4 regions of the Cryobacterium sp. M25 genome follow, and region 2 is predicted to be linked to each of the others. Evidence: predicted binding sites of a transcription regulator. Region 2 holds the regulator's gene; each other region holds the start of a gene.
The links. The regulator LexA, encoded in region 2, represses DNA repair genes until DNA is damaged. The targets are predictions, from matches to a motif close to TCGAACANNTGTTCGA.
Positions count from the first base shown of each region.

Region 1: the regulator LexA is predicted to act here: its motif matches at 1,650-1,665, upstream of CXY81_RS09485 (DUF222 domain-containing protein).
Region 3: the regulator LexA is predicted to act here: its motif matches at 2,321-2,336, upstream of CXY81_RS12235 (DUF222 domain-containing protein).
Region 4: the regulator LexA is predicted to act here: its motif matches at 2,472-2,487, upstream of CXY81_RS04325 (DUF222 domain-containing protein).

Region 1 covers NZ_PJJU01000053.1:26,217-30,401, forward strand. Annotated here, with positions in the region: gene CXY81_RS09475 (hydroxymethylglutaryl-CoA reductase, degradative) at 1-997, shown strand, start outside; gene CXY81_RS09480 (helix-turn-helix transcriptional regulator) at 1,259-1,540, opposite strand; gene CXY81_RS09485 (DUF222 domain-containing protein) at 1,740-3,200, shown strand; gene CXY81_RS17520 (recombinase family protein) at 3,315-3,710, opposite strand.
Region 2 covers NZ_PJJU01000058.1:27,673-31,857, forward strand. Annotated here, with positions in the region: gene CXY81_RS14495 (histidinol-phosphate transaminase) at 1-989, opposite strand, end outside; gene CXY81_RS14500 (LysM peptidoglycan-binding domain-containing protein) at 1,039-1,395, opposite strand; gene lexA (transcriptional repressor LexA) at 1,679-2,383, shown strand; gene metE (5-methyltetrahydropteroyltriglutamate--homocysteine S-methyltransferase) at 2,601-4,185, opposite strand, start outside.
Region 3 covers NZ_PJJU01000056.1:51,981-56,165, forward strand. Annotated here, with positions in the region: gene CXY81_RS12225 (GspE/PulE family protein) at 1-1,275, opposite strand, end outside; gene CXY81_RS12230 (hypothetical protein) at 1,682-2,104, opposite strand; gene CXY81_RS12235 (DUF222 domain-containing protein) at 2,400-3,911, shown strand.
Region 4 covers NZ_PJJU01000040.1:40,397-44,581, reverse strand. Annotated here, with positions in the region: gene CXY81_RS04350 (AAA family ATPase) at 1-138, opposite strand, end outside; partial or broken gene CXY81_RS04345 (alpha/beta hydrolase) at 284-451, shown strand; gene CXY81_RS04340 (hypothetical protein) at 546-1,454, opposite strand; gene CXY81_RS16315 (hypothetical protein) at 1,706-1,864, shown strand; gene CXY81_RS04330 (GYD domain-containing protein) at 1,954-2,187, opposite strand; gene CXY81_RS04325 (DUF222 domain-containing protein) at 2,507-3,961, shown strand.

The DNA of each region.
Region 1 (4,185 bases), on a different contig from region 2:
CACGGCCACCCTTACGCCCAGCGCTTCCGCCACGTGCGCTGCTGCCCTCACCCCCGGCGCCCCCGGCCCGGATGCCCACCTCGGCTACGGCAAAATCATCCTGATGGGCGAGCATTCCGTCGTCTACGGCTACCACGCGATCGCCGCGCCGATCGGTCTGTCGGTGCGCGCGCAGGTTACCCGCCAGACGTCGCTCCGCAAACCGGTCATCGCCGACTGGGACGTCGACGGCTCGGTGCGCGAACCGATCCGAGCAGACCTCTCGCACCGGGTGGCGGCGCTGATCGTCACCCGGCTCGGCGTGTCCGACGCCGGCCTTCGGGTCGACGTGTTCTCTCACCTGCCGCGCGCCAGCGGCCTGGGTGCCTCCGCCGCGTTCGCGGTGGCATTGATCCGCGCCGTCGCCGACAGCTTCCAGCTCACGATCAGCGACGCCGAGGTCTCGAGCCTCGCCTTCGAGTGCGAACAGATCGTGCATGGCACCCCGTCGGGCATCGACAACACCGTCGCCACCTTCGGCCGGTCGGTTCTTTTCCAGAGATCGGATGCCCCGGGCGGCCACACGATCCGCGACATCTTCACTCCCCACCCGATCCCCATCGTCATCGGGCTGTCCGGGGTGGAGTCGCTGACGAAGCAGACCGTGGGCCTCGTGCGCAGCGCCTGGCAGCGCAACCCCGCGCGCTACGACGCTATCTTCAGCCAGATCGACGGGCTGGTGTTGGCCGGGGTAGACGCGCTCCGCCGCGGCGACATCGCCGAGCTCGGCGAACTGATGAACATCAATCAGGGACTGCTCAACGCGCTACAGGTGTCGAGCCCGGAGATCGAGTCACTCGTGGCGATCGCCCGCCGCGCCGGCGCCCTCGGAGCGAAGCTGACCGGTGGCGGGGGCGGCGGCGCCATGATCGCTATCGCCGAACCCGGCGGCACCGAACCGATCATCACCGCAATGCGCAGCGCCGGCTACACGACCTACCTCACCGAGATTCGCTGAGCACCCGAAATTCGAACCTGTATTCGAGGTATTCGGAGCTGGGCATCTCGTCATTCCCGACAGCAATAAACGGCGATTATGGCAGTCGTCCACAGGTCTCACGCGAAGTTATCCACATCGGGCATTCCAGTAATTATGCGGGCAACAGCCACATTTCACGCTGCTGTCCACAGGGTTATCCACAAGGCTGCGGATAGACGTATCTTCGACGTCTGCCGGGCCGGCCTGCCCGCCTCGCGGCGCAGGTCTCAATCGGCGGCCCTACGGCGGGCCCACGCGCCCCGGCCACAGGTCGACACCCAAACCGTTCTCCAGACGGGCCACGGTCGCCAGGTCCGGCCAGGACCGCCCGTGCAGCACCGAGAGCAGTGTCGTGTGGTCGAGCCCGGCATCGCGCGCCGCGGCGCGCACGCTCCGCTCGCCGATTGCGGCCTGCACGTTCACCGCGAACTGACGGGCCACCTCGCCGACGGCGCCCGCCGACGGCACGTCGGGCCACCCCACCACGAGGTCACGGGGAGCAGGTCGCGCCGGTCTGGACATAGCCCGAGCGTAGACGACGGATGTCCCCCTCGGATCGCCCACCCCAACCCGTCAGTCGAATCCACGGTGGTCGGGCTGGTCGAGACCCGGTGAGCCGCTCTCTGAACTTGTGAACAAATCTTCGAAATAAACACTGAATCGAGTCGACAAATAGTGACAGACTCTCGACTCTGTGTTCGCTTTGAGGTATCCTCGTATCATGATCGATCTCGCGGATGACCTCAGGCAAGCGGCCGATGCCGTCGCCCTGCTGGGCTCCTCGAGCGCCGACTATGAGGCGCTGGCTGATGCCGCAGTGTTGTCCGGTCAGAAGCAGATCGCGGCGGCTCGCCGCCTGCTCGACACCCGCGCCGCGTGGATGGCCGGCACCATCGCCCGCCGGTCCCGGCCGGAGTTGGGCCACTCCGGGTTGGCGGCGCAGCAGGGGTTTCTCTCGCCGGAGGCCCTCATCCAGAAGTGGACCGGCTCCTCGAAGGGCAACGCCTACAAAATGGTCGCCGTCGGCACCATGATGGCTGATGCCGAAGCAGCCGAGAAGCAGGTCGAGGCGGCGCTCTCCTCGCCCGACAGGGATGCCGCCGAGGTCGCCGAGTTCGAGGCGAAGGTGCCGTGGCAGGCGCCGATCGCCCGGGCCGTCACCGCCGGCACCCTCTCCGTCGACGCGGCCGAGTCGATCCGCGCGGGGCTCGGCCAGATCGACGCCTCGGTCACCGCCGAGAAGCTCGCGGTGGCGCTGGAGGCGCTCCTGGCGGAGGCGTCGTCACTGAATGCCGATCAGGTCTTCAAACGGGCGAGACGGATGCGCGACCAGCTTGACGAGGCCGGCATCGCCGCCCGGGAGAAGCAGGCCTACGACGACCGCTACCTGCGGGTCTACCGGCTGGGCAACGGCAACGTACGACTCAGCGGGCTGTTTGCCCCCGAAGACGGCGAGTTCATGCTCTCCACGTTCGACTCGATCACGGGCCCGCGCCGCGGCGGGGTTCGATTCGTGGACGCGCAGCGGGCGGCCTGGGCCAAGAAGATGCAAGACGACCCCCGCACGACCGAACAGATCGCCGCTGACTCCCTGGTGCAGCTGCTGAAGATCGCCGGCGAGGCCGACCCGGGCCGGGTCTTCGGCGGGCGCCGCCCCTCGGTGCGCGTGATCGTGACCGAAAAGGCGCTCAAGACGGGCCAGGCAGGCCAGGCCGAGCAGGTCAACGAACACGGGCCGGCCGAACCCGCCGCTCACGGGCAGATCGAGGGCAACCCTCTCCCCATCTCCCAGGAAACCATCGACCGGCTGCTCTGCGACACCGGCACCCGCGGCATCAAATTCGACGACAACGGCCAGATCATCAACGTCGGCCGCGACGAACGACTCTTCACGGAGAAACAGCGCGCCGCGATGGCCGTGCGTGACGGCGGATGCCTCTGGATCGACTGCGACAGATCACCGGCCTGGAGCGAAGCCCACCACATCAACGAGTGGTTGAAAGGCAACGGCTACACCGACCTCGCCGACGGGGTACTCCTCTGTCATCCGCACCATCTGCTGCTGCACAACCAGCATTGGACGATCAGCCGCACCGGAACTCAGCATTGGCTGCGGCCACCGGTGGAGGTTGACCCGAAGCAGACACTGATCGCTCTGCCGAGCAAGCGGGCGAACCTGTAGGGCGGGACGGGTCACCGGGTCTCGACGGGCTCGACCACCGGGGCTGAAACCACCGGAACGACAAAAGGCCCCCAATCTCTCGGCGGCCTTTCTGTCCGACTGGGTGGGCGGCAATCAACCCATCGTGTTCGCTGTGGGTTGATTGCAAAACTCAAAACTTCGGCCTGACCCCGTGTGCTGGTTGCGTAGTTCCTCGCGATTCTTCTGCATGATCTTGCCGATCCTCTGGCGTTCGACGAAAATCTTCTGAAAATTCGTGGAATCGAGGGACACGCCTCCGCTGGCTCCACCGCGCTGTAGCGCCCGCGAGCGCCACGAAAGCTGGAACGCCTTCCTGAACCGCCTACACTTGTGTGCGGTGTGGTGCAGTTTCTGGTCATCGACGATGTCTTTCGCGTCGCGCAGTGACCGGGCAAGGCGGTCGAGCTTGGTGACCACAAGCGTGTCCCCGGCCCGGCATGCAGCCAGCGCTTCTCGTAATCCTGGCCGCGCCCGGTTCGTGCCGGTCACCCTTGATCGGTGAACGTCCGGCTATCGGGCACCCGGTAGATATAGATCCAGCACATACGTCGGCGACGGACGTCCCAACAGCGAATGCTGGAATGGATGTGCGCCAACTCACCGGTGACGACCTGGAACTCATTGCGAGAGCGGAAGAGGCAATTGATGCCAACGCGGACGTTGAAGGCGGGGTACACACAGTCGGGGCTGCCGTTTGTGATGCCACGGGACATATCCACGTCGGCGTCAACGTTTATCATTTCACGGGTGGCTCTTGTGCTGAGCTCGTCGCGCTGGGATCAGCACGAACCTCCGGAGCGCGAGCTAACGGCGATTGTCGCCGTGGGCGACAGTGGGCGTGGCGTGAAAGCCCCGTGCGGCCGCGATCGCCAAGTTCTTGCCGAAGAGAAAGCGACCGCTGATGCGGCGAGCTCGGTTGCTGGCTAGTTCGACCATGAGTTGTCACGAGACGGCCGGGTGCCTC
Region 2 (4,185 bases):
ACGTCGCGCACAAGGATGCCTTCCGCCAGCAGCGCCTCGAAGGTGGCCCGAGGGTCCTCAACGCCGCCGAACAGCACGAAGTTGCTCGCACTGCGCAGCGGAGTGTAGCCAAGCCGGGCCAGTTCGCTCACGATGCGGTCCCGCTGCCCGCGGATGTCGTCGACCATGGCAAGCATCGCGGGCGTGTGGACGAGCGCGGCGACCGCGGCAGCCTGGGTGAGCGCGGACAGGTGGTAGGGCAGACGAACCAAGCGGAGGGCATCCGTCACAGCGGGATCGGCGGCCAGATAGCCGACGCGCACACCGGCGAAGGCGAACGCCTTGCTCATGGTGCGGGACACCAGCAGGCGCTCCCGGCCGGGAAGCAGGCTCAGGGCGGTTGGCGCGTCATCCGTCCCGAACTCGGCGTACGCCTCGTCGACGACGACGATGCCGTCGCTCGCATCGTAGACGGCCTCGATCGTTTCCAGGGACAGGGGCGTGCCGGTGGGGTTGTTCGGCGAGCAGAGGAAGACGACGTCAGGGGCAACCCGGTCGACCCACTCGAGCGCCGTGGCCGGTGAGAGTTCGAACTTTGCGTCACGACCACCCGCGATCCAGCGGGTGCCGGTGCCGGAGGCGAGCAGAGGGTACATGGAGTAGGTCGGCGCGAAGCCGAGCACGGACCGACCCGGGCCGCCGAAGGCCTGCAGCACCTGCTGAAGAACCTCGTTGGAACCGTTGGCGGCCCAAATGTTCTTTCGGGTGAGGCCGTGACCAAGATAACGGGCGAGGGAATCCCGCAGCTCGGTGAACTCCCGATCGGGGTATCGGTTCACGGTCGTGACCGCCAGAGCCAATGCCGCCACGATGTCCTGCGCCACCTCAGCCGGGATGCCGTGGGTGTTCTCGTTCACGTTGAGAGCCACCGGCACGTGCAACTGCGGCGCCCCATAGGGAGTGAGTCCGCGCAGATTATCGCGAAGGGGCAGATCGTTGAGACTGGTCACTCCCCCCATGTTACCGGGGTGAGACCGGCGGGGGCTCGCCGCGGGTAGTTCACAGGTCGTTCGGAAGCGCCAGCCGCTGACCGGGCTGCACGCTGTCGGACGGCAGCTGGTTGAGGCTCACAATCTCGGCGATCACCTCGCGCGGATCGGACGTGGGCGCGATTGTCTCGGCAAGTTGCCAGAGCGACTGCCCCGACTTGATAGTGACGTAGTCGAAGGCCGTGGCCACGCGAGCGACGGTTGAGTTCTCGGCGGCGGCGATGCCTCCGTTGAGGGCGACGGCCAGGGCCACGGCTACGAGCGGCAAGGCAGCCAGGGACGTGAAAACGACGCGACCGCGCCGGGTGAGTCGGAGCCGGGTGCGTCCGGTCGCGATGGGGGCGCCTCGTTCAAGTGCAGTGCTCATGTCATACCTCCTGTGAGAAGACGCATCCGACTCTCGGCCGGGAGAGCCGGATGCGAACTTATGTTCCGAATGTATATTCGATTATTCGAACAATCAAGCTTTATTCGGTAGTTTCTGAAATATTTACTCCGACCCACTCGAATACATGTTTGTTTAATGGGCTCAACGCGGATACAGTTTCGATTGTTGATTGACACTCAATCAGGCACCCCCGACATTCGCGTGAATCGGCGGCATTCGCTGTTTGCCGCCAGCGCATCAATCAAAACGAGGAGCGACGAACGTGGCACAGAACACCAGCGGTCCCCGCGACAAGGGCGGCACCAGACGGCGCAAGAGCCTCAGCGAGAAGCAGCTCGCCATCCTCGACGTCATCCAGCGCTCGGTCAGCCAACGCGGCTATCCGCCGAGCATGCGCGAGATCGGCGACGCCGTCGGCCTGTCGTCACTGTCGAGCGTCACCCACCAGCTCAACCAGCTGGAACTGAGCGGTTACCTCCGCCGAGACCCGAACCGTCCCCGAGCACTGGAGGTGCTCATCGAGATTCCGCAGTCGCCCGAAGACACGACGGCCGGAGCCTCGGAGAGTTTCCACACCGGAGTGCAGGTCGGCGACGCCGCCATGGTTCCGCTCGTCGGTCGAATCGCCGCCGGCATCCCGATCACCGCCGAACAGCAGATCGACGAGATCTTCCCGCTACCCCGCCAGCTGGTGGGCAAGGGCGACCTGTTCATGCTCAAGGTGTCGGGCGAATCGATGATCGACGCCGCCATAATGGACGGCGACTGGGTCGTCGTGCGGCAGCAGAAGACCGCCGAAAACGGTGAAATCGTTGCAGCCATGCTCGACAACGAGGCAACCGTCAAGGTCTTCCGCCAGCGCGACGGGCACACCTGGCTACTGCCCCGCAACACCAACTTCGAACCCATCGTCGGCGATCACGCCGAGATTCTGGGGAAGGTTGTGGCAGTGCTGCGGTCGGTTTAGGGCATCAGCACTACAGCACATCAGCACTTCAGCACTTCAGCACTTCAGCACTTCAGTCCGACTCTTGGTCTCGACGGTTTCGACCAGCGTCGTGGAGACGCGCGTGCGTTGAGTCACCATGGTTATTTCGGTCGGGTCTTGTGATCCGGGTCTTGTGGGCCGGGCACGAACACTGTTTTTGGTGTCGTGCCCGGCTTTTGTGTGGGTGGAGGCGGGGTCAGGCGGAGACGGAGGAGGTCAGGCGGGCGCGGAGGATGCGGGTGGCGGCGAGCATGTTGTGCAGGGACTGGACGGTTTCGGCGTAGCCGCGGGTTTTGAGGCCGCAGTCGGGGTTCACCCAGAGCCGGGTGGCCGGGATGGCTGCCGCGGCGCGCTCGAGCAGGTCGGTGAGTTCGGATACGCTCGGCACACGCGGCGAGTGGATGTCCCACACTCCCGGGCCGATACCGTGGTCGAAGCCCTGGGACCGGATATCGCCCACCACCTCCATGCGAGAGCGTGCCGCCTCGATGCTGGTCACATCGGCGTCCAGGTTGCGGATCGCGTCGATGACCACCCCGAACTCCGAGTAGCAGAGGTGGGTGTGGATCTGGGTGGCCACGGCCGCACCGGCCGTCGCCAGGCGGAAGGACCCCACCGACCAGTCGAGGTATTCCGCCTGGTCCTTCTGCTTCAATGGCAGCAACTCCCGCAGCGCGGGCTCGTCGACCTGGACGATCTGAATGCCGGCCGTCTCCAGGTCGGCGATCTCGTCCCGGAGGGCCAGGGCCACCTGCCTGGCCGTCTCGCCCAGCGGCTGGTCGTCGCGCACGAACGACCACGCGAGGATCGTGACCGGACCGGTGAGCATCCCCTTGACGGGCTTGGGCGTCAGCCCCTGCGTGAACGCCGACCACTCGACCGTGATGGGCCGCGGTCGGGACACGTCACCCCAGAGGATCGACGGGCGCACGCACCGGCTGCCGTAGGACTGCACCCAGCCGTTCTCGGTGACCGCGAAGCCGTCCAGGTTCTCGGCGAAGTACTGCACCATGTCGTTGCGTTCCGGCTCCCCGTGCACGATCACGTCGAGGCCGATGTCTTCCTGCAACGCGACGACCCGACGGATTTCGGCGCGCATCAGGTCCCGGTATTCCGCGGTGCTCAGCACCCCAAGTACCAGCTGCGCCCTGGCCCGACGGATGTCCCCGGTCTGCGGGAAGGATCCGATCGTGGTCGTCGGCAGGAACGGCAGCCCGAGGGCCATCTCCTGGGCTGCCACTCGGTCTGCGTAGGCGCCCCGGGTGAAGTCGCCCGGAGCGAGCGCGTCGGCGCGCACCCGAACGGCGCCATCGTGGACTCCGGGAGCCACCCCCCGCGCGTCGAGGGCCGCGGAGGCCGCAGAGAGGTCGGTCTCGATGGCACGGCGACCCAGACTGAGGCCGCGGGCGAGTGTGGCAACCTGCGCGACCTTCTGATCCGCAAAGGCCAGCCAGCTCTTCAGGTCGTCGTCCAGCGCCGATTCATCGTCGACGTCGTGGGGAACGTGCAGCAGCGAGGTTGAGGTGGAAACCGAGATCCGCGGCGAGAGGCGGACCAGGCCGGCCGCCGTGTCGAAGGCGGCGGCCAGGTCGCCGCGCCAGATATTGTGGCCGTCAATGATGCCGGCCACGAGAGTGGTCGTGTCCAGTCCGGGGGTCTCCGCCGGCACGCTTCCCCGCACGAGGTCAAGCCCAATGGCTTCCACCGGGGTGATGGCAAGAACGGGTAGGGCGTCGTCGAGGCTGCCGTACGGCGCGGCGACGAACAGGGCGGGACGCTCG
Region 3 (4,185 bases), on a different contig from region 2:
GCCCATTTCCGTCAGCCGGGTGATGGCGCTCGGCGCGTCGTTGGTGTGCAAAGTAGAGAGCACGAGGTGGCCGGTCAGCGAGGCCTCGATAGCGATCTGCGCGGTCTCGTGGTCGCGGATCTCACCCAGCAGTACGACATCCGGGTCGCTTCGCAGGATGGAACGCAGCGCACTCGCGAAGCTGAGACCCGCCTTCGGGTTCACCTGCACCTGGTTGATGCCCGCCATGCGGTACTCCACCGGGTCTTCGACCGTGATCACGTTGATCTCGGGGCGAGCGACCGCACCCAGGGTCGTATAGAGCGTGGTCGACTTGCCCGAACCGGTCGGACCGGTGATCAGGATCATGCCGTAAGGCTTGGAGTAGGAGGTCTTGTAGGCCTCGAAGTTGTGCTCGAGCAGGGCCAGCGCGCGCACGTCGAGAGTCGTGTTCGAGTTGTCGAGAATTCGCATGACGACCTTCTCGCCCCACACGGTGGGGAGAGTCGCAACGCGCAGGTCGATCTGACGGCCGGCATGGCGCACGGTCATGCGGCCGTCCTGCGGTTTGCGCCGCTCGGCGATGTCGATATCGCTCATGATTTTGAGCCTGGAGATAACACCGTTCTGGATGCTCTTGGGTGCGGTCTGCATCTCGTGCAGCACGCCGTCGATGCGGTAGCGCACCCGCAGGCTGTGCTCGCCGGGTTCGATGTGGATGTCCGAGGCCAAGTCCTGGATGGCCTGGCTGACCAACAGGTTCACGAACCGCACGATTGGGGCATCGTCGTCGATGGAGTCCGAGACTCCGAAAGAGGAGCTCTCGGTGGCGGCGTTCTCTTCCTCGAGTGTGGAGGTGAGGTCGCTGAGCTCGTCGTCGGCGCGGTGGTAGCGGGTGATAGCGGCGAGCAGGTCGCTGCGCTCGGCGACAACCTGGGTGACGCGCATCCGTGATGCTTCGCGCACGTCGTCGACGGCGAAGACGTTGCCGGGGTCGACCATGGCGAGGATGAGGCGGCCGTCGTCGACGGCGATCGGGAGCACTTCGTGGCGTTTGCAGACGGCCACCGGAACGAGAGCCACGGCGAGGCGATCGACCGGGTAGTCGATCAGCTCGACGAAGGGCAGGTTGGCTTGCTGGGCCCGAGCCTTGGCGAACTGTACCTCGGTGATGACGCCCTTGGCGACGAGGGCGCGGACGGCGCTCTCATCGGCGGGGTCGCCGGCCATAAGGTGGTCGAGCTCCTCGATCGGCAGCAGACCGTGCAGGATCAAGATTTCGGTGAGGCTGGCCACGCGATCCTCTCGAACAGGCTCGGTAAGTAAGTAACGGACAACGCTATCTCGGGGGCAGGGAATCCGGCCAGACCCACAATGAGGGGGACACGGTTCGAAAAAATGCCTCTGTTCAGTGATCCTAACGGGGCGGGGCTTCGACCCGACATCGACACGACATCGACACCTGCTCGAAACGGTCTGGACGCCCATCCAAAGGTTGTCGATGATGTTCTGTGTGTAGCCCAGCGGGCCGGCATTCGTGTACTTCGTGGCGAGCCAGATGCCGCCCCTCAGAAAGTGGGACTCACCGAAAGCGCCGTCTGCCGTGTCGTCTGGATGACGCACCGGCGGCCCTCCGACTGGGTGAAGCACTCCAGTCCGTTTGCGACGAGCCGGGCCTCCACCGCGGCGCTCTGTTCCGGGGTCACCCAGACCACGGTGGTGATGATCCCGGTGTCGGATCCCCGTACGGGCTCGCCCAGACGCAGGTCAGGTGGTCGAGAGCGTCGATCTGGACGCGCAGCTCGGCATCGTCGGTGCCGTGGGACACGCCGGCATCCGGGTCCTGGCTCCAGACGGGGTTCAGGGTCAGGTCGCCGAGCGCCTCAACCATGGCCGGGCTGTGGAGCTGCGTGCACGCGGTCGGACGTGGAACGCCCGGCGCCGCGGTCTGCCCGGGTGCGGATTGCGTCGGCTTGAGGGTTACCGGGGGCGTGGTGGTGGTCGGAGAACCTGTAGCGGTGGGTGCGTTGGTCGGGGCGGGCGTCACGGTGGCGGTTCCGGTGGTCTCGCCTGGGCCCGGGAAACCCTCACCGCTCCGCCAGACCACTGCCACCACGAGGATCACAAGGAGTGCGGCTCCGAGGACGGCCAGCCCGGTCCAGGCCCGGCGACCGGCTGCCGGCCGGCCCGACGTCGGGGCTCATGCCCGGTGGCGTTCTCGTTCTCGGCCGCATTCTCTGGCCTCATCGGCACATCCTCCGAGGTTGTGCCCTCCACCATAGGCGGGGTCTCCATTGAGGCAACCGGCGGCCTTGCACGGCTTCGGAGCGGCCAGAGTTGGTCAGAGATATATTCGATTATTCCTGTAATTTATGTGAGTAACTCTCGACACTAGATGCGGGCTGGGGTATTCTCTTAACATGACCAACCTCGCGGAAGACCTCAGGCAGGCGGCCGATGCCGTGGCCCTGCTGGGCTCGTCATGCGCTGACTTCGCGGCCCTTCCTGATGCCGAGGTGTTGGCCGGTCAGAAGCGAATCGCTTCGATCCGCCGTCTCGTCGATACCTATGCTGCCTGGATGGCGGCGACCATCGCCGAGCGTTCCCGACCGGAGCTCGGGCACTCGGGCCTGGCGGCGCAGCAGGGGTACCTCTCGCCGGAGGCCCTGATCCAGAACTCGACCGGCTCGTCCAAGGGCGACGCGTACAAGCTGGTCGCAGTCGGCACGATGTTGGCGGATGCGGAGGCGGCCGACAGGCTCGTCGAGGCGGCGCTCTCGACGCCCGACAGGGATGCCGCCGAGGTCGCCGAATTCGAGGCGAAGGTGCCGTGGCAGGCGCCGATCGCCCGGGCCGTCACCGCCGGAACCCTCTCCGTCGACGCGGCCGAGTCGATCCGCGCAGGGCTGGGCCAGATCGACGCCTCGGTCACCGCCGAGAAGCTCGCGGTGGCGCTGGAGGCGCTCCTGGCGGAGGCGTCGTCGCTGAATGCCGATCAGGTGTTCAAACAGGCGAGACGGATGCGCGACCAGCTCGACGAGGCCGGCATCGCCGCCCGGGAGAAGCAGGCCTACGACGACCGCTACCTGCGGGTCTACCGGCTGGGCAACGGCAACGTACGACTCAGCGGGCTGTTTGCCCCCGAAGACGGTGAGTTCGTGCTCTCCACGTTCGACTCGATCACGGGCCCGCGCCGCGGCGGGGTTCGATTCGTGGACGCGGAGCGGGCGGCCTGGGCCAAGAAGATGCAAGACGACCCCCGCACGACCGAACAGATCGCCGCTGACTCTCTGGTGCAGCTGCTGAAGATCGCCGGCGAGGCCGACCCGGGCCGGGTCTTCGGCGGGCGCCGCCCCTCGGTGCGCGTGATCGTGACCGAGAAGGCGCTGAAAGGTGGCCGGGCCGGTCAGGCCGGGCAGCAGGGCCAGACCGGGCCGGCGCCGACGACCGTCCAGACTGAAACGGGCGAATCTGGGCCAGTCGAACCCATCGAAGGGGCCGCTCACGGGCAGATCGAGGGCAACCCGGTCCCGATCTCGCAGGAGACCATCGACCGGCTGCTCTGCGACACCGGGACCCGCGGCATCAAATTCGACGACAACGGCCAGATCATCAACGTCGGCCGCGACGAACGACTCTTCACCGAGAAACAGCGCGCCGCAATGGCAGTCCGTGACGGCGGATGTCTCTGGGTCGACTGTGAGAAACCGCCAGCGTGGGCAGAAGCGCACCACATCAACGAGTGGCTCAAAAACAACGGGTATACGGACCTCGCTGACGGGGTACTCCTCTGTCATCCCCACCATTTGCTGCTGCACAACCAGCACTGGACGATCAGCCGCACCGGAACGCAGTACTGGCTTGGGCCACCGGTCGAGGTAGATCCAGAGCAGACGCTGGTGGCGTTGCCGAGTAAGAGGTCGGGCCTGTAGTCCAGTCACACTTCTCGACGACGGACAATGCGTCAACGTTGGCCTCGCGCAGAGCCTCTCCACCGAGAGGCAACGCGCGGGAATCGTGGCCCGCTACGTCGGATGCCGCTGGCCCGGCTACGAACGCCCACCCGCCTGGACCGAAGCCCACCACCTCGACCAATGGCTTGCAGACTCCGGCGGCCCTGCCCGGCAAGAACGCCCTCCTGCAATCACCAAAACCCCCGAAAAACCGTAAATTCTGATGCTCACCGAATCTGAACCAGCACTGCTA
Region 4 (4,185 bases), on a different contig from region 2:
GAGAGAACCGGTGAAGGAGAGGGCCGACTCCGGCTCGTCGAGGATCCACAAGCCCGGGTAGCGGGACCGTGCCGCGACGAGGTGGAGGAAGGATTCGCCGTGCGAGCGCTCGTGGAACACGGGCTCGCTGACAGGCATCCGTCGTCACGTAATCGCGGAGATTTTCGGGAAACGCCGGTTCGGGGGCCTGAGCGGCGTGTCGCGAAAATCTCCGAGGTTAGTGCTGCGGGCGCACCGGATGTCCCCCGGCAGCCCATGCCTCCGCACCGCTCCTGCGAGATCGTCCGCGCTGCTCACCGAGTGGATCGCCGCCGGGTATCCGTTTGTGGCGGAGCTGGCCCGCCTGCACGACGTCGAGTACGTGGACCTGCCCACCGGGCACTGGCTCCAGTTCACCGGGCCGGCCGAGCTCGGCACCGCGATTCTGGCGGGCGTAGAGCGCACCGCCTGATCGCGCGGAGCGGGCGGCCAAGACGGAAAGTCCAGCTCATCAAACCGAAGGTCCATGCATCCGAGAAATCGCGCTCCCGACCGGGCCGGTGCCGTCAGCCGCCAATCCAGGCGTCCACGCTGATGTCGAACCCGGCAGCGCTGCAGGCCGCGCTGACACGGGCCAGAGCCTGCCCCCACTCTGTCGACAGCGGATCGATTTGCTCGCTGGCCGACGACGGCAGCAGGCCCTTCAGGGCCTCCACCTGGTCCGCCACCGCGGAGCCGGGCACGGTGTCCACGCGGGCGCTCAGCCGCGCAACGAGCCGTGCGGTTCCCTCGAACTCCTGCTGGGTTGAGGGCTCTGCGAGCAGCGAACCGTACGCATTGTGCATCAGCGTCACAACGTCACTCACTTGGCCGCAGGTGTCCTCCGCGTTCACGGGATCCGCAGAAGGCGATGCGGTGACGAGCGAGGCATTCGTTAGAGTGCCGACGACGAAACCGACACCCAGTGCGACAAGGATGCCGAGAACCAGGAGAGCGTTGCGGTCGCGTCCCCTGGCGGGCAGCGCAGTCTCGTCGAGTACCTCCTCGAAAAACGGTTGAAGCGAACCCTCGGACGTCCCCTCGTGCATCGTCCGGGGACCAGTCTTCCTCGGTGCCGTCGACTCACCGGGGGAGCGGGGCGGCTGGGTGTTGACCGCGAATTCGGCCGCACGGATCGCGGCGGCGATCGCGGCACGGTCGGCGGCCACCGTGGCCTGCAGCTCCCGCAGTGCGGCGGTGGCCTTCGGATCGCCGACGGAGTCGCCGTTCGCCGAGAAGACGCGCTTCTGGAGGTCGCGCAGCTGGTTTGCCGGGGACGGTGAGCCATCCGGTGCCGCCTCGGCGGGGTGAGTCGCCCACCACAGGGCGTTGAGCACGTTCTTCTCTCCCGAGTAAGCGACCCGAACCGCCGCGAGGTAGGCCGGATCGCGCTGGGCCAGCGAGTACGCGTCTTTGGAGCCGTGGTCACGCACCACTGAGAGCCCCCGATCGTCGATTCGGTCAGCATGGCACAGGGCCCGGTCGTTCCCGCACTGTTTCCCTTTCCGCTTCGCGTGCCGATTCCCTTTCCGCGTCGCGTCCCGATTCCCTTTCCGCGTCGCCGCCAGTCGGCGTCGCGCCGGAGCTGCGCCGCTGCGCGCCTTGCGTGCCACGCGCGCAACGGCGCACGATGCGCGCGAGACGGTTGCCGCGGCACCGGCCCGCACGGACGCCGCAGACTGGAGTAATGGAAGAGTTCGCCCTCGACGGTGACGGCCCGGTGTGTCCGGCGTGCGGGGCCGAAATGACCCCCGACGGTGTGGACACCGCTCAGGGGCTCGAGTCCTGTCACCGATGTCCGCGCTGCAGACTGGTCGTCGTCGTTCCGGGCAACTGGGCGGAGTAGGTGTCAGCCGATGGCCATCCGGCTCGGGGCGTCACCGCATCCGAGTGCCCATGGATGCTGCGCTAGAGCGGGAGAACGCCGCTGCAGACCTACTGGCCGGGAGCCCGATACGCCGGCGTTTTCTTGGCGGCGTCGGACGGCTCCGGAACCTCGATGACCCCCAGAACGTCGGTCTCCCCGAAGGTGTAGTAGAAACTCTCGACCGACCCACCCACCGATTTGAGGGCTGCGACCAGCGCCTCCCGACGGCCGGTGCCGCCTTCGCGCATGAGGCCCCTGATACCTTCGCCCACGTAGTTCGCTTCAAACAGATACGTGCTCATGGTCAGTCCCGTCCTGTGATGTGCAGGACGCGGACATCCGGAGCAATGCCCGAGACCTGTGTGCGGCAACCCGCCGAGGCACGGCAACGACGCTCGGTCCCCGAAGTGGGGCTGCGACACATGGTAGGCCCGGCTTTTCCCGGGGACAACGGGGCGGCCGCCCAGCCTCAGAGAGCTCCCGACCCGGTGGTCGAGCTGGGCGAGACCCGAAGCGATACCTCCAAGATCGATGAACAGGACTTCGAATCTCAACCTCCAAAAATCCTCAACCATCCGACAAACTCTCGACTATGTGTACGCAATGAGGTATCCTCGTAACATGACCAACCTCGCGGAAGACCTCAGGCAGGCGGCCGATGCCGTGGCCCTGCTGGGCTCGTCATGCGCTGACTTCTCGGCCCTTCCTGATGCCGAGGTGTTGGCCGGTCAGAAGCGAATCGCTTCGATCCGCCGTCTCGTCGATACCTATGCTGCCTGGATGGCGGCGACCATCGCCGAGCGTTCCCGACCGGAGCTCGGGCACTCGGGCCTGGCGGCGCAGCAGGGGTACCTCTCGCCGGAGGCCCTGATCCAGAACTCGACCGGCTCGTCCAAGGGCGACGCGTACAAGCTGGTCGCAGTCGGCACGATGTTGGCGGATGCGGAGGCGGCCGACAGGCTCGTCGAGGCGGCGCTCTCCTCGCCCGACAGGGATGCCGCCGAGGTCGCCGAATTCGAGGCGAAGGTGCCGTGGCAGGCGCCGATCGCCCGGGCCGTCACCGCCGGAACCCTCTCCGTCGACGCGGCCGAGTCGATCCGCGCGGGGCTGGGCCAGATCGACGCCTCGGTCACCGCCGAGAAGCTCGCGGTGGCGCTGGAGGCGCTCCTGGCGGAGGCGTCGTCACTGAATACCGATCAGGTGTTCAAACGGGCGAGACGGATGCGCGACCAGCTTGACGAGGCCGGCATCGCCGCCCGGGAGAAGCAGGCCTACGACGACCGCTACCTGCGGGTCTACCGGCTGGGCAACGGCAACGTACGACTCAGCGGGCTGTTTGCCCCCGAAGACGGTGAGTTCATGCTCTCCACGTTCGACTCGATCACGGGCCCGCGCCGCGGCGGGGTGCGATTCGTGGACGCGGAGCGGGCGGCCTGGGCCAAGAAGATGCAAGACGACCCCCGCACGACCGAACAGATCGCCGCTGACTCCCTGGTGCAGCTGCTGAAGATCGCCGGCGAGGCCGACCCGGGCCGGGTCTTCGGCGGGCGCCGACCCTCGGTGCGCGTGATCGTGACCGAGAAGGCGCTCAAGCCGGAAGCAGACGCGCAGGAAGCAGACGCGCGGCAGCCGGCCGCACCGGCCGGCCACGGGCAGATCGAGGGCAACCCGGTCCCGATCTCGCAGGAAACCATCGACCGGCTGCTCTGCGACACCGGCACCCGCGGCATCAAATTCGACGACAACGGCCAGATCATCAACGTCGGCCGCGACGAACGACTCTTCACGGAGAAACAGCGCGCCGCGATGGCCGTGCGTGACGGCGGATGTCTCTGGGTCGACTGTGAGAAACCGCCAGCGTGGGCAGAAGCGCACCACATCAACGAGTGGCTCAAAAACAACGGGTATACGGACCTCGCTGACGGGGTACTCCTCTGTCATCCCCACCATTTGCTGCTGCACAACCAGCACTGGACGATCAGCCGCACCGGAACGCAGTACTGGCTTGGGCCACCGGTCGAGGTAGATCCAGAGCAGACGCTGGTGGCACTGCCGAGCAAGCGGGCAGCGCTGTAGCTCTTGGTCTCGACGGGCTCGACCCGCGTCGCGGGAATCTCCGGACGGGCCGTCACCGGGTTTCGAGGGAGGGGCGGGGCAGTTGCTCCCAAACCGGCACAGGCGATCGACCGCGACGCGGGATGAGCATGGGTTCCGCGACTTCTGAGGGAGCGGTCCGTGGTTCCCGAGCGAGCGTTCCGGGACTCCCGTGTCTTCTCGTCACAGGCTGAGCAGCAACTCTC